Regions from separate parts of the Afipia sp. DC4300-2b1 genome, predicted to be linked through region 1. Evidence: predicted binding sites of a transcription regulator. Region 1 holds the regulator's gene; each other region holds the start of a gene.
What was found. Region 1 encodes PhoB, which activates phosphate uptake and scavenging genes when phosphate is short. Its sites were predicted from a motif close to TGTCATNNANCTGTCAT; they were not measured.
Positions count from the first base shown of each region.

Region 2: a site for PhoB is predicted at 873-889, ahead of phnF (phosphonate metabolism transcriptional regulator PhnF). Genes of this name have one in related genera too.
Region 3: a site for PhoB is predicted at 1,100-1,116, ahead of ACP7AL_RS07740 (LTA synthase family protein). Genes of this name have one in related genera too.

Region 1 is NZ_JAFCSX010000004.1:104,865-107,065, reverse strand. It holds gene ACP7AL_RS17090 (LacI family DNA-binding transcriptional regulator) at 1-137, opposite strand, end outside; gene arsC (arsenate reductase (glutaredoxin)) at 295-699, shown strand; gene phoB (phosphate regulon transcriptional regulator PhoB) at 763-1,473, opposite strand; gene phoU (phosphate signaling complex protein PhoU) at 1,501-2,201, opposite strand, start outside.
Region 2 is NZ_JAFCSX010000006.1:95,143-97,343, reverse strand. It holds gene phnH (phosphonate C-P lyase system protein PhnH) at 1-356, opposite strand, end outside; gene phnG (phosphonate C-P lyase system protein PhnG) at 356-814, opposite strand; gene phnF (phosphonate metabolism transcriptional regulator PhnF) at 945-1,676, shown strand; gene phnE (phosphonate ABC transporter, permease protein PhnE) at 1,686-2,201, opposite strand, start outside.
Region 3 is NZ_JAFCSX010000002.1:223,821-226,021, reverse strand. It holds gene ACP7AL_RS07740 (LTA synthase family protein) at 1-919, opposite strand, end outside; gene ilvC (ketol-acid reductoisomerase) at 1,252-2,201, opposite strand, start outside.

The DNA of each region.
Region 1 (2,201 bases):
AGATTACGAGCGCTTTCGAGAATCCGCTCTCGCGTCTCCGGACGAATGCGCTGGCTCTCCTCGCCGCGCAGCACCCGCGAAGCGGTGGATACGTCGACCCCCGCCATACGTGCAACATCGGCTAGTCTCGGCCTCATCGATTCCTGCATCCCAAACGGCGTTCGCGCGGCGAGCGTAGACTTGGAGGCTCTATAAAACAAGCAAGCGCAAGGCCCGGACTCGACGCATTCCGGCCGTCAACGTACAAGGCTTGAGCGGTCGAAAACCGGATTGGCCGGGTTAACGGATGCAGCCATGAACGTCACCATCTATCACAACCCGGATTGCGGAACGTCCCGCAACACGCTGGCAATGATCCGGCAAAGCGGCATCGAGCCCACAATTATCGAGTATCTGAAGCAGCCGCCCACCCGCTCAGAACTGATCGAGCTCATTGCGGCGATGGGAGTTTCTGTGCGCTCGCTTTTGCGCGAGAAGGGCACAACCTATGCCGAGCTTGGGCTCGGCGATCCGAAATGGACAGATGATGATCTGATCGATCAGATGCTCGCACACCCAATCCTGATCAATCGGCCGATCGTCGTGACACCTAAGGGCGTCAAGCTGTGCCGGCCCTCGGAGGCTGTGCTCGACGTTCTGCCAAATCCGCACATAGGCAGGTTCGTCAAGGAAGACGGCGACGTCGTCAACCCTGTATGAGGCACGTCGCTGCCGATGACCAACACCCTGCTTATGCAAGGAGAAGGTCAGGCAACTTGCGACTCAGTTTTGTGAATCAGCCTTGGCGAAGCGATCGTCAAGCGCGTAGCCCGCGCCACGAACCGTGCGGATCGGATCCGACTCGCGCCCAAGATTCAGCAGCTTCCTGAGACGGCCGATGTGCACGTCCACCGTGCGCTCGTCGATATAGATGTCACGGCCCCACACGCCATCGAGCAGCTGCTCGCGGCTGAACACACGCCCCGGGTGTTCCAGGAAGAACTCCAGAAGCCGGTATTCGGTCGGGCCCAAGTCGATCGGGCGGCCAGAACGGGCAACGCGCCGCCGGTCACGATCTAGCTCGATGTCGCCAAAGGCGAGAACGGTCGCGAGGCGTTCGGGACTTGCGCGTCGCAGCAGGCCCTTCACACGCGCCAGCAGTTCCGGCACCGAGAACGGTTTGACGATATAGTCGTCCGCTCCGGTCGCAAGGCCCCTCACCCTTTCGCTTTCCTCGCCGCGCGCGGTCAGCATGATGATCGGAATCTGCTTGGTCTCGGGTCGTGCACGCAACCGCCGGCAAAGCTCGATCCCGGACAGGCCTGGAAGCATCCAGTCGAGCACGATGAGATCGGGAACATGCTCCTTGAGCCGGGTGTCCGCATCGTCGCCGCGGGCAACCGTCTCGACGTCGTAGCCCTCGGCATCCAGGTTGTAGCGAAGCAGCGTGGTCAACGCCTCTTCGTCCTCGACCACAAGAATTCGGGCGCTCATTTCAAGTCCTTTAGTTCGTCTTACAAATTAACTGCCTGACGCGGCCGTTGCAAAGTTCGTCATATCGCCCTTCGGGCGCTGATCGAGCATCTGCTGGCCTTCGATCATGTAGAAAACCGTCTCGGCGATGTTGGTCGCATGGTCGCCGATCCGTTCAATATTCTTGGCGCAGAACATCAAGTGAATACAGAAACCAATATTGCGCGGGTCTTCCATCATATAGGTCAGAAGCTCGCGGAACAGGGACGTGCAGATTGCATCGACCTCTTCGTCGCCCTTCCAGACGGTCATCGCGGCAGGCAGATCGTGCGCCGCATATGCATCGAGCACCGACTTGACCTGCGACTGAACGAGGTCGGTCATGTGTTCCAGGCCACGGATCAGCTTCAGCGGATGGAAATCGCTGTCGAGCGCTGCGACGCGCTTGCCGATGTTCTTCGACAGGTCGCCGATGCGCTCCAGATCGGTGGCAACGCGCATTGAACTGACGATCTCGCGCAGGTCGACCGCCATCGGCTGGCGGCGAGCGATCGTCAGCACCGCGCGTTCCTCGATCAAGTGCTGCAGTTTATCGATCTCGAGGTCGGCCGCGACAACGCGCTTGCCCAGCGCGACGTCGCGCCGGATCAACGCATCGACGGAATCGACGATCTGCCGTTCTGCCAGTCCACCCATCTCGGCCACGAGCCGGTTGAGTTCCTGAAGGTCGTCGTCGAACGCTTTGGCGG
Region 2 (2,201 bases), on a different contig from region 1:
CCAGGCGCAAAACCCTCGAAGTCGGGCAACGCCGCGCCATCATGTATCAGGGCGAAGGCGGCGCGGGATGCATCGCTTGTCAACGGGGCACCTGTCTGAAACCGCAGCCATGTATCAATCGCGGGTTCGGCTGAAAAGCGGTCGTCAATCCAGATTGGCGTGTCGTGGTCGAACAGGGCCAGCGAAACGGCGGCAGTGGCGGTCATCATAGGCGACGGTGCATGAACTCCCTCTGCGACGGTTTGGACCGAGCCGGGGCGCGCCAGCGCGTTCATCACGCTGCGGAACACGGATTGCGATGACTGTACTGGATCGACAAAGCCACCACTGGAGCCAAGGCTGGCATTGAGTGTCATCAGCCCTCACCCCTGACCAGCGTGTAGAAATCGACGCGGGTCGCCGCAGTCTCCGCCGCTTGCCGCAATCGCGCGTCTTCAAGCTCGCGACGCAACGGAGCAATGACCTTTTGTTCGACATCAGCCTTGAAACCGCTGTTCTGGATCAGCGCATCGCACAAGGCGATCAGCCTCGCCTTCTCACCATCCCGCCCCAGCACATAGCCGAAGCCAAGTTCACCGGAGGCTAGCCGCACCGCTGCGCGTGAAACGCTGGCCTCGCCGAGATTGAAAGGCGCGCCGTCACCGCCGATCCGGCCCCGAACCATGACAAGCCCGTTCTCGGGCTGCCGGGCTGTTTCGTGAGACGGAACATCGAGCGCTTCGAGGCAGGCCGAAATCCGCTCCGTCGGGGTATGCGCAAGCACGGACATCGCGTTACGGCGACAGGCTTCCGGTGTGGCGTGCGGTTGGGTCATGTCCAGCTTGCCGATTCCAAGTTGTCTATGTTAGTAGACAACTTCGTAACGCGGTGCCATGACAAACTGGTGACGTCGCCATGATTTTCACAGCGTCTGGAATTGGCCGCCCAAACATGTCGTTGCATCCATGAGTTTGTCAGGAGAGCCAGCGACCGGTGTCGCACTCTGGCGCCGTGTCGCGGATTCCATCGAGCAGGCCATCGCCGACGGAACCTATGCCCGCGATACACGCCTTCCCGGTGAACTGGAAATTGCGGAAATCCACCGTGTCAACCGTCACACGGTGCGGCGCGCGCTGGCGGCGCTGGCCGAGCGCGGGCTCGTCCGCGCGGAGCGTGGCAGCGGCACCTATGTCGAGGCTCCGCGTATCGCCTACCCGCTGCGCTCGCGAACACGTTTTTCCGAGATCGTTGGCGCTGGCGGTCTTGAGGCCAGCGGTCAATTGCTGAGTGCGTCAGTCGAACCCGCGACACGCGAGCTTGCCAAACGGCTGGGGCTCAAGACGGATGCGCCGCTGCTGCGGATCGATGCGTTGCGCATGGCGAACCGTGTTCCAATCTGTCTTGGCACCACCTGGCTCGACGCAAGCCGCTTTACCGATGGCGGGCGGGTCTATGAGAAGACCCGGTCAATGACCAAGCTGCTCGCGCATTTTGGCGTGCGTGATTATCGCCGCGAATGGACCAATGTCTCCGCTTCTATCGCGGATGCCGCCGATGCGACGCGGCTTGATCTCGCCCTTGGCCGCCCTGTTCTGGTCGCCGACAGCCTGGATGCGGAGCCGACTGGGACGCCCCTGCTCACCACTCGCGCTCGCTTCGCGGCGGAGCGCGTCCAGTTCGTCATCGAGAACAAGTAGGCTTGAAAGTCAGTGCGGCGCTTCACCGGCGCGACCGATGATCGCAAAGCGCAGGCGGCTTGAGATCAAATCGATCACAGCGACCGCAGCCAGAATCATCAGGATCAGGGTCGAGACTTTCTGCCATTCCAGCACACGGATTTGTTCGGCCAGTTGCAATCCGATGCCCCCGGCGCCGACAATACCGATGATGGTGGCCGAGCGCGTGTTGGATTCAATGAAGTAGAGAATTTGCCCGGCCAGCACGGGAAGCACCTGCGGCATCAAACCGAAGCGAATTTCCTGTAGTTTGCTGCCGCCCGCCGCGCGGATACCCTCGACCTGCTTGCGGTCGGCTCCTTCGATAGCTTCGGAGAAAAGCTTGCCGAACGCACCGAAATCCGAGGTCGCAATCGCCAGCACGCCGGCAAACGGTCCAAGTCCCACGACATTGATCCACACCAGCGCCCAGATCAGCGTATCGACGCCCCGGATCGAATCCAGAAAGCGGCGCACCGGAAAGCGCAGGAAAACTGACGGAATGAT
Region 3 (2,201 bases), on a different contig from region 1:
TCATCTTGCCGAATGACCGCGCCGACAAACCGGTCAGCACGTTGAACTCGGTGTACCAGGTCGGCCCGCCGCTGGATTCGGTGACAAAGGAACGCCTCTGCCCGTCGGAGGATTTGAAATAGTTCCGATAATCCTCAGGCACCTTGATGCCGGGGGCAGCCGTGATGTCGAAGCTGGATTCGTCGAGCACCATAATGATGTTCGGACGCTTGCCGCGCGGCGCGCATGTGGTGAGCGGCGTGGCCTGCGCGGACCCGACAAGGCTCTTCGAGTCGGCCTCGATCCAGCCCGTCGTCGACGTCAGATGCGAAACAGAGACAACGCCGGATCGCGCCAGATTGGAGATGTGATTGACGCCCTGGAATGGTTCCCACGGCTGTTCTGGATTAGCGACCGACAGCCCGACGATGCCGAGCATGCAGACGCCTGCACCTGCAGCGGCGGTCGCGCGGCGGACCCGGAACGGGTCCGCGCGCCAGACCAGCCACATCACAGGCACGGCGATGGCCACCAGCACGATGGACTGCGTCTTGAGCTGCGGGAAGATCGAATGCAGGAACGAAACCGTGTCGCGGTCGATGATCAGGAAATCCAGGAACGTCAGCGTGAGCTGCATGATTCCGTACTTGAACTGCGACAGCACGATCAGCGCTGCGACCAGCGCCAGCGACAACGCCGCGGATACGCCGGGACGGCGAAACGCGATTAGCCAGAGGAAGTTCAGCAGCCCCCATGTCAGCAGCGCCAGCGTCATCGCGAACGGTCCGTATTCAACCGAGGCGAGAACGTAGATAGCCGTGAGATGCATCGCGGCGATCAGCGCGACGCGTAGCCGCCATAACCATCCGGTATCGCCGAGCCACTTCAGCCAAAGCTGAACCTTGCTGCTGGCGGGAGTCGATGTGGTGATAACGGACACGGCCCGCCCGCTACGACGGAAAGCGACGGCGGGCAGCCATCGGGTTCATCGCTGGAGAACCTGGTGTCGGCAGCGGCAACATTGCCTCGACGCGAACTAACCCCGGCACTGTCTGAGGCCTTGGCTGGCGAAGGCCAGGAAGCCAACCGCGCGGCCGGAAACCGCAGCGTGTCACAAAAGCGTAATGTAACCGTCATGTAGCCGCAAGGGACTGGCCCTGCGACATATTTCGTTCGGTTAAGGCCGGCTTTCAGCAGGCGTTCAGTTACCCCAAAAGCAAAGGCCGGCTGCCTCGCGGCAACCGGCCTTTCTCAAGAAGGAAGGGGCAGAAATCAGTTCTTGGTCTTGTCGACCAGAGCCTTTTCCTTGATCCACGGCATCATGGCGCGGAGCTTCTCGCCGACGGCCTCGATCTGGTGGGCGTTGTTGCGGCCGCGGGTCGCCTTGAACGAGGCCTGGTTGACCTTGTTCTCGAGCATCCAGTCGCGGGTGAACTTGCCCGACTGGATGTCGGTGAGCACGCGCTTCATCTCGGCCTTGGTTTCCGGGGTGATGATGCGCGGGCCGGTGACATACTCGCCGTACTCAGCGGTGTTGGAGATCGAGTAGTTCATGTTGGCGATGCCGCCTTCGTAGATCAGGTCCACGATCAGCTTCAGCTCGTGCAGGCACTCGAAGTAGGCCATCTCCGGCGCGTAGCCCGCTTCCACCAGCGTCTCGAAGCCGGCGCGGATCAATTCGACGGTACCGCCGCACAGAACGGCCTGCTCGCCGAACAGGTCGGTTTCGCACTCTTCCTTGAAGGTGGTTTCGATGACGCCCGCGCGGCCGCCGCCGATGGCGGAAGCATAGGACAGGCCGAGGTCATGCGCGTTGCCCGACGAATCCTTGTGGATCGCGATCAGGGTCGGCACGCCGCCGCCACGCTGATACTCGGAGCGGACGGTATGGCCCGGACCCTTCGGTGCGACCATCAGCACGTCGAGGTCGGCACGCGGCTCGATCAGGTTGAAGTGCACGTTGAGGCCGTGTGCGAACAGCAGCGCAGCGCCCTGCTTCATGTTGTCGTGCAGGTGCTCACGATAGATGTCGCCCTGCAGTTCGTCAGGCGTGAGCATCATCACGACGTCGGCCCACTTCGCGGCGTCGGCAACTTCCATCACCTTGAAGCCGGCATTCTCGGCTTTCTTGACGGTGGCGGAGCCCTTGCGGAGCGCAATGGCGACATCCTTGACGCCGGAGTCCTTCAGGTTCAGCGCGTGGGCGTGGCCCTGGCTGCCGT